DNA from 2 places in the Diaphorobacter sp. B2A2W2 genome. Region 2 is predicted to be linked to the other one. Evidence: riboswitches for the same ligand, from Rfam matches in the RefSeq annotation. Region 2 holds a riboswitch; the other holds the start of a gene.

Region 1 (4,352 bases), on a different contig from region 2:
GCCCGCCGGCGATGAAGATCGCGAACTGTCCGACTCGCCCGACCTCGGCCCGGCGTTCGAATTCCGCGAGAAAGCCGCCGGCGCCTGCCCCGGCCTGGACCGCATCCACTGCTTCTGCTACCCGGCGGCGCTGTCACACGGCACGGTGTCGGGCGACATCCCCGCCATCAGCGACGGTGCACGGCGCCTGGCCAGCGGCATCGCCGGCCTGCTGTACCGCGAGGACGTGGAGCACCACTTCGCCGCGCTGCAGGCCTATGCCGAGCCGGAACTGCTGGGCGACGAATGGACGCCCGCCGACACCTCCCAACGCATCCTGCCTTCGCCATGACCGACACCATCGACCAACTCGCCCGCCTGGGCCATGCCCCCCATGCCCAGGCCGCGCGCCAACAGCGCGCCAAGGCCATCACCGCCACCCAGGCCTGCGAAGACCTGCTGCTCGCGCCAGCACTGCCCGGGGGCCTGGCGCTGGCCGAGCGCCTGTCCGTGGCCCAGGCCGTGGCGGCCGCCAGCGGCGTGGCAACGCTGGCCGACTATTACGGCGCGCGCCTGGCCGGCCTGCCCGCCCCCGCGGCGGATGCCCGCTGGCAAGCCATCACGCATTTCACGCAGCTGCTGGCCACGCAGCCCGCTGCGGCCGACCGCGCGGCCCTGCTCGCCCTGCCCCAGGCGGGCCTCGCCACGCCGGACGTGGTGCTGCTCGCGCAACTCATCGGCTTCGTGGCCTACCAGGCGCGGTTGGTGGCCGGCGTGGCGGCGCTGGCCGCCCTCGGCCCCGCGGGCACCGCAGCCACGGCGGTCGCTCCCACCACGCCGGACGCGCCCTTCGTGCACCCTGCCAACCTACCCCCGCCCGGCGAGCCGCTGCGCCTGGCCGGCTACACCAGCGAGACGCTGGACTGGAAGGCCTGGCTGCCCGTGGTGGACCCCGCCACCGCCAGCGCCGAGCAGAACGCCGTGCTGGACGCAAGCCACCCCAAGGCACGCACGTCGGACTTCTACCTCGTGCTGGCGCACCAGCCCCGCGTGCTCGCCGAGCGCTCGGAGGCGTTCAACGCCATCATGTATGCGCCTGGCGGCCTGCCGCGCGCGGAGCGCGAGGTGGCCACCACCGTGGTCTCGCGCATCAACGGCTGCGTGTACTGCGCGTCGGTGCATGCGCAGCGCTTCGAGCAGCTGGCCAAGCGCAACGACGTGATCGCGCAGATCTTCACCGACCCCGACAGCGCCGGCACCAACGCCCGCGAACGCGCGCTGGCGCAGGCCAGCGCCGCGCTCACGCGCGCGCCCGGTGCATTCGGGCCGCAGCACCTCGCGCCGCTGCGCGCCGCGGGCCTGAGCGACCTGGAAATCCTGGACACGGTGCACGCCGCCGCGCTGTTCGCCTGGGCCAACCGCCTCATGCTCAACCTGGGCGAAGCGGTCTACCCCTGAGCATGCGCCCAGCGCCCCACCCTGAGAGCGTGTTCATGGTCTGAGGGTTAGCCCGCTGGGGCCATCGCGCCCGCGCAGCTACGATGGCCGGCGCAGGAGAGCAAACGGCCATGTGCCGTTTCACCGAAGGCGCAAACTCCCATACACGCTCAGGTTCCGTACTGCACACCCACACAGCCGTCTGGAGAGCCGCCACGCCCGCCGTGGCGCACCGAAGGAGCAAGTGCCGCGCACGGTCCCGCGCGGCATGAATCTCTCAGGTACCAAGGACAGGGGGAGCGGCAGCCAGGCCATGTCGCGCCCGCTGTTCGCTATTCATTCAATAGCTGCTCGCGCGCGCCCTGCCTGCGCAAACCTTGAAAAAGGCTTGTAAACCATGCGCGTGATCGTTCTCGGCGCCGGCGTCGTCGGCACCACCTCTGCGTACTTCCTCCAGCAACTCGGCCACGAGGTCACCGTCATCGACCGGCAGGCTGTGCCCGGTGCGGAAACCAGCTTCGCCAACGGCGGCCAGATCTCGGTCAGCCACGCCGAGCCCTGGGCCAACCCCGGCGCGCCGCTCAAGGTGCTGCAGTGGCTGGGCAAAGAGGATGCGCCGCTCTTGTTTCGCCTGCGCGCGGACATGCGCCAGTGGCTTTGGGGCCTGCAATTCCTGCGCGAATGCACGCCCGCGCGCACGCGCCACAACATCGAGCAGATCGTGAGCCTGGGCAGCTACAGCCGCAGCACGCTGCAGCAACTGCGCGCCGACACGGGCCTGCAGTACGACCAGCGCACGCAGGGCATCCTGCACTTCTACACCAGCACCCAGGAGTTCGACGCCGCGCTGGCGCCCGCCGAGCAGATGCGTGCGCTGGGCTGCCACCGCCGCGTGGTGGACGCAGACGAGGCCGTGCGCATCGAGCCAGCCCTGGCCCACGTCCGCCCGCAGCTGGCGGGCGCCACCTACACGGCGGAGGACGAGTCCGGCGACGCCCACCTGTTCACGCGCGCGCTGGCCAGCGTGGCCCAGGCCGCGGGCGTGCAATTCCGCCTGGGTTGCCACATCACCGCGCTGCACCCGGCGGGCGGCGCCATCGACCATGTGGAGATCACCAACGAGGCCGGCGGCTACGAGCGCGTGCGCGGCGACGCCTACGTGCTGGCGCTGGGCGCATTCACCCCGCTGCTGGCCCAGCCCCTGGGCCTGCGCCTGCCCATCTACCCGGCCAAGGGCTATTCGGTGACGCTGCCGGTGCGCGACGCGGCCGCCGCCTACCAGGTGAGCCTGACGGACGACGAGTACAAGCTGGTCTTCTCGCGCTACACCAGTGCCCAGGGCGACCGGCTGCGCATCGCGGGGACGGCCGAGCTCAACGGCTACGAGCGCGCACTGAACGCCGTGCGCTGCGAAGCCATCGTGCGGCGCGTGGAGCAGCTCTTTCCCGGGGCGGGCGATGCGAGCCAGGCGCAGTTCTGGAGTGGCCTGCGCCCCGCCACGCCGAGCAACGTGCCGCTGATCGGCAAGACGCGCTACGGCAACCTGTTCCTGAACACCGGCCACGGCACGCTGGGCTGGACGCACGCCTGCGGCTCGGGCAAGTCCATCGCGCGCATCGTGAGCGGGCTGGAGCCGGAGCTGGACTTCGCGTTCTGCGGCCTGCCGCGCCCTGCTGCGGCGCCCCGCCCCGCCGTCATCGGCGTTTGAGCAAGCGCCACGGTGCTATGCATTGCATAGCTGTTTGCGCTTGATGGACGGGCGCTAGAGGCCCAAAAGGCTTATAAAGCCCCGTCCGGTGCGACGAACACCGTCAGCACGCCCGTGTAGCCATAGAGCCGGTGCGCGGCGATTTCGCCGCCGGCGAAGAAGCCCGCCAGGGGCACGTCGCCCAGCGCATGGCGCACGATCTGCAGCTCGGCGCTGGGCCCACCGAAGTGCGGCCCGCCGCGGCCCGAGCAACTCACATACAGCGCACCGCAAATGCGTCGGCCGCCCGCCGGCTCGGCATGCGGCGCGCTGCCTGCGGCGGGCAGCGCCTGCGCCTCTTCGAGTTGGGGCGATAGCTCCTCACGGATCTCGGCGCAGATGCGCATCAGGTCGGCACGGGCCGCGCCGACGTTGCGCTGGCAGAAGGCCAGGCGCATGCCCACCTCGACATGGTCACCCAGCGCCACGCCGCTGCGCGTCGCGTCCAGCCCGACGATGTGGCGCACGCGCGTGTCGGCGCCGAAATGGCCCGTGCGCTGGCGCTGCGGTGCGTCCGCGTCCTCCAGCCCTGCCAGCGTGGCGCGCACGGCGCGCAGGGCGGCCTGGGCGTCGCCCTGCAGCGTCACGCCCAGCGTGTCCAGCAGCACGTCCAGCGCGGGCTCGCCGTCCAGCTCCAGCACCACGTTGTCCTGCGCGGCGGTGATGGCCGCCTGCGCGCCGATGGGCTGGCAGCCCTGCGTGACGCGCGAGACCAGTTCCACCTGCGCATCAAAGGCCACGCCCGACAGGCCGCCGTGCAGCACGCCGTCGCCCTCGCCCCCGGCGGGCAGCGCCAGCTGCACCTGCGCCCCGCGGCTGGCCACCACGCCGCCAAACAGGTAGCCGCTGCTGGTGCGGCCCGCCATCTCGGCCACCAGGTCCGCCAGTTCGGGGGTCTGGCCGTCCGCATGCACCAGCGCCGTGTGGGCCGCAAAGCCCACCCCGGCCGCATCGCCGTGCGCCAGCGGCGCCACGCCCGAGAACACACGGTAGTGCGCGCGCGGCAGGTCGCACAGCATCAGCGAGAGCGCGGGTTCATCGAAATATTCGACGTTGTTGCCCGCCACGCCCACGCCGACCGCGCCTGCCCAGTCGGTGACCGTCGGCAGTTCGCGCCGCAGCAGGTCCAGCAGGGCCGCGGCATCGTCCGCGTAGTGGTCGGTGATGTAGAGCAGCCCCAGCGTGGGTG
Region 2 (4,352 bases):
GATGCGCGTGAGGCCCTCGGGGCCGTGGTACACGGCGTACATGCTGGCGATCACGGCCGGCAGCACCTGGGCCGTGCAGATGTTGCTCGTGGCCTTCTCGCGGCGGATGTGCTGCTCGCGCGTTTGCAGCGCCAGGCGGTAGGCGGGCTTGCCGTGCACGTCCACGCTCACGCCCACCAGGCGGCCGGGCAGACTGCGCTTGAATTCGTCGCGGCAGGCCATGAAGGCGGCGTGCGGTCCGCCGGCGCCCATGGGCATGCCAAAGCGCTGGGTGGAGCCCACCACGATGTCGGCGTCCCACTCGCCGGGGGCCTTGAGCAGCGTGAGCGCCAGCAGGTCGGTAGCGAAGATGGCGGCGGCCTGCTTGGCGTGGATGGCGTCCACGTCGGCCTGCCAGTCCTGCACCCAGCCGCTGCTGGCAGGGTACTGGATGAGGGCGGCGAAGAAGTCGCCGGCCAGGGCCGCCTGCCATTCCTCCTGGGAATTGGCCACCACCACGGTGATGCCGATGGGGGCGGCGCGGGTCTGGATGACTTCGATGGTCTGCGGGTGCGCATCGCCGGCCACGATGAAGACGTCGCTCTTGGACTTGACCGAGCGCTTGGCCAGCGTCATGGCCTCGGCGGCAGCGGTGGCCTCGTCGAGCATGGAGGCGTTGGCGATGGGCATGGCCGTGAGGTCGCACACCATGGTCTGGAAGTTGAGCAGCGCCTCCATGCGGCCCTGGGAGATCTCGGCCTGGTAGGGCGTGTAGGCCGTGTACCAGGCAGGGTTTTCCAGCACGTTGCGCAGGATGACGCCCGGCGTGTGCGTGCCGTAGTAGCCCTGGCCGATGAAGCTCTTGAGGATGCGGTTCTTCGACGCAATGGCCTGGAGTTCAGCCAGCGCTGCGGCCTCGGTGGCCGGCGCGGGCAGGTCCATGGGGCGCTGGCGCGCGATGGAGCGCGGCACGATGGAATCAATGAGCGCGCGGCGCGAAGCCTCGCCGATCACCGACAGCATGTGTGCTTCGTCGGCGGCGTCGATGCCAATGTGGCGGGGCAGGAATTCAGCGGCGTTTTCAAGCGCCGCCAGGGGCAGGGGGGAGGGCATCTGCATGGCGAGGGACCAGTCTCAAGAGCGATGGGGCGGTGCGGCGGCGCCGTGTGCACGGCGCCGCGGGTGCATCAGGCGTTCTGGGCGAAGGCGGTATAGGCCGTTTCGTCCATCAGACCGGCGAGTTGGCCGGCGTCGCTGAGCTTGACCTTGAAGAACCAGCCGGCGCCCAGCGGGTCGGAGTTGGCCAGGGACGGGTCGGCGCGCAAGGCCTCGTTGACCTCGACGATTTCGCCGGACACGGGCATGTAGACATCGGCAGCGGCCTTGACGGACTCGACCACACCGGCCACGTCGCCCTGGGCAAAGGTGGTGCCCACCGCGGGCAGGTCCACGAACACCACATCGCCCAACGCATCCTGCGCGTGGACGGTGATGCCGACGACGGCCGCGGCCGGGTCGGCTGCGTTGATCCATTCATGGTCTTTGGAAAACTGGATGCTCATGAGGGGCTCCGGGAAGAAGAGGTGGAAGGAAAAGGTTTGAGAGTGGTCAGCCCGCACTGTAGCCGGGCTGACCTGGGCGCGGTGGCAGTTCGCCGTGGTGAATTCAGCCGCGGTAGTAGCGTGTGGGAACAAAGGGCGTGGCAGCCACTTCCATGGGCACGGCCTTGCCGCGCACCATGGCGTTCACACGGGTGCCGGGGGCGGCATGGGCGGGCATTACGTAGGCCAGGGCGATGGGCTTGTCGGCAGTGGGGGCCAGCAGGCCGCTGGTGACTTCGCCGATGCGCTCGCCCGACTCGTTTTGCAACTCGGTGTGCTCACGCACGGGCACGCGCTCCAGCGCCACCAGGCCCACGCGCTTGCGCGTGAGGGTGGCCGGGCTGTCGATCTGGGCCAGCACCTTGTCGGCACCGGGAAAACCGCCAGCGCGCGCGCCGCCTGTACGGCGCACCTTCTGGATGGCCCAGTTCAGGCCGGCTTCGGGTGGGGTGGTGGTGGTGTCGATGTCGTTGCCATACAGGCACAAGCCGGCTTCCAGGCGCAGCGAATTGCGTGCACCCAGGCCGATGGGCTTGACCTCGGGCTGGGCCAGCAGCGTGCGCGCCAAGGCCTCGGCCTGCGCGGCGGGCACCGAGATCTCGAAGCCGTCCTCGCCGGTGTAGCCGCTGCGCGTCACGAAGCACAGCGCCCCGGCGATGTCGAAATGCCCGCCGGTCATGAACACCAGTTTGTCCACGCCTGGTGCCAGACGCGCGAGCACCGCAGCCGCCTGTGGGCCCTGCAGCGCGAGCAGGGCCTGGTCGGGCATGGGAATCACCTGGCAGCGTTGGCCGATGCGCGCCTGGATGTGGGCAATGTCGCCCACCTTGCAGGCGCCGTTGACGATCACGAAGAGCTCGTCCTGTGCCATGCGGAAGAACATGAGGTCGTCGATGATGCCGCCCTCGTCATTGAGGAGCAGGCCGTAGCGCTGCTTGCCCACGGGCAGGTCGACCACGTCCACGGGCATCAGCGTCTCGAATGCTGCTGCGGCGTCAGGGCCGAACAGCTTGAGCTGCCCCATGTGCGACACGTCAAACAGGCCGGCCGCCGTGCGCGTGTGGTGGTGCTCGGCCATCAGGCCCATGGGGTATTGCACGGGCATGGAGTAGCCGGCGAAGGGCACCATGCGGGCGCCCAGTTCGATGTGCAGGGCGTTGAGGGGAGTGGTGAGCAGGTCGGACATGGCGGACATGGCAATGGGCGAAGGCAAATGGTGGAGCGATCTCTCGATCGCCGATTTGCCCCGCTGTCCGCTTTACCTGAGAGATTCACCCCGCCTGCATGGCATGTCACGGGGCTTGCTCCTTCGGTGGGCCGCATGCTGCTGCGGCCTCTCTCCAGCAAGGGAAACACCCGCATCCCTGCGGGCGTGTCGCCAGTCCTTTTGCCTGAGCGTTCGGCTGCTGCCTGCGCCTTCGGCGGCCCGGCCCTGGGGGGCGCGGACTCTCTCCTGACGGGACGGATTCTATCTATTTTGCGTACACGAGATCACGCAGGGCCAGTGAAAGCGATGGCACGTAGGTGATGACCAGGAGGCACAGCAGGACCACGCCCACGAACGGCAACAGGTGGGCGACGATACGATCCAGGGAGATGCGCGCCACCGTGCATGCCGCGAACAGGTTCACGCCAAAGGGCGGCGTGATCATGCCCAGCGCCAGGTTCACCACCATGATCAGCCCGAAGTGCACCGGGTCCACGCCGAAGTGCTGGGCCACCGGCGCCAGGATCGGCGCCAGCACGATGATGGCGGCGCTGGTCTCGATGAACATGCCGATCACGAACAGCGCGGCATTCACGCCCAGCAGGAACAGCGCGGGCGACTGCAGCACCTCCTGCAGCCAGCGGCCGATGGCGTCCGGCACGCCAGCGCGCGTGATGAGGAAGGCAAACAGGCCCGCATTGGCAATGATGAACATGATCACCGCCGACGAGATGGCCGATTTGCGCAGGATGGCGAACAGGTCCGCGATGCGGATCTCGCGGTAGATCAGCATGCCCACCACCAGCGCGTAGAACACGGCCACGGCAGAGGCCTCGGTGGGCGTGAACACGCCGCCGTAGATGCCGCCCAGGATGATGACTGGCATCAGCAGTGCCCAGCCCGCCTGCAGCAGCGCGCGGCCGAAGGGCATGCGTCCGTCGCCGTCATGCTTGCCCCAGCCCTTGTACTTGCAATACACCCAGACGAACAACATCAGCGCACCGCTGATGAGGATGCCGGGGCCGAAGCCGGCGATGAACAGCTCGCCAATCGACACCTCGGCCGCCACGCCGTACAGGATCATGGGGATGGACGGCGGGATGATCACACCCAGCTCGGCACTGGTGGCTTGCAGCGCGGCCGCGTAGCTAGTGGGGTAGCCATGCTTGATGAGCGCAGGAATCAGGATGGCGCCGATGGCGAACGTGGTCGCCACCGATGACCCTGAGACGGCCGCGAAGATCATGCAGGTGAGCACGCAGGTCATGGGCAGGCCGCCCTGCACGCCGCCCACGATGCTCTTGGCAAACTCCACGAGCCGGCGCGAAATACCGCCGGTCTCCATGAGGTTGCCCGCCAGGATGAAGAACGGAATGGCTGCGAGCGGAAACTTGTTGATGGAGGCGAACATCTCCTTCACGGAAATCAGCATGTTGGCGTTCGCCACCTGGATGCCCAGGATGGAGGCCAGCCCGATGGAGACGGCCACGGAGATGGTGAGCGCGAAGCACAGCACCATGGTGGAGATCATGACCGTGGTCATAGGGCCCCCACGCGCGTCATTT

Evidence for each region. Region 2 has a riboswitch for glycine ahead of gcvT (glycine cleavage system aminomethyltransferase GcvT). Riboswitches for the same ligand answer to the same signal wherever they lie in the genome.
Region 1: another riboswitch for glycine. It lies ahead of AC1PPL_RS12060 (D-amino acid dehydrogenase); the one in region 2 lies ahead of gcvT (glycine cleavage system aminomethyltransferase GcvT).

What each region holds. Positions count from the first base shown of each region.
Region 1 covers NZ_JBWZOR010000006.1:105,710-110,061, forward strand. Annotated here, with positions in the region: gene AC1PPL_RS12050 (NAD(P)-binding domain-containing protein) at 1-331, shown strand, start outside; gene AC1PPL_RS12055 (peroxidase-related enzyme) at 328-1,437, shown strand; glycine riboswitch at 1,609-1,720, shown strand; gene AC1PPL_RS12060 (D-amino acid dehydrogenase) at 1,814-3,124, shown strand; gene AC1PPL_RS12065 (FIST signal transduction protein) at 3,196-4,352, opposite strand, start outside.
Region 2 covers NZ_JBWZOR010000001.1:158,594-162,945, forward strand. Annotated here, with positions in the region: gene gcvP (aminomethyl-transferring glycine dehydrogenase) at 1-1,098, opposite strand, end outside; gene gcvH (glycine cleavage system protein GcvH) at 1,167-1,541, opposite strand; gene gcvT (glycine cleavage system aminomethyltransferase GcvT) at 1,645-2,775, opposite strand; glycine riboswitch at 2,820-2,934, opposite strand; glycine riboswitch at 2,954-3,046, opposite strand; gene AC1PPL_RS00730 (TRAP transporter large permease) at 3,053-4,330, opposite strand.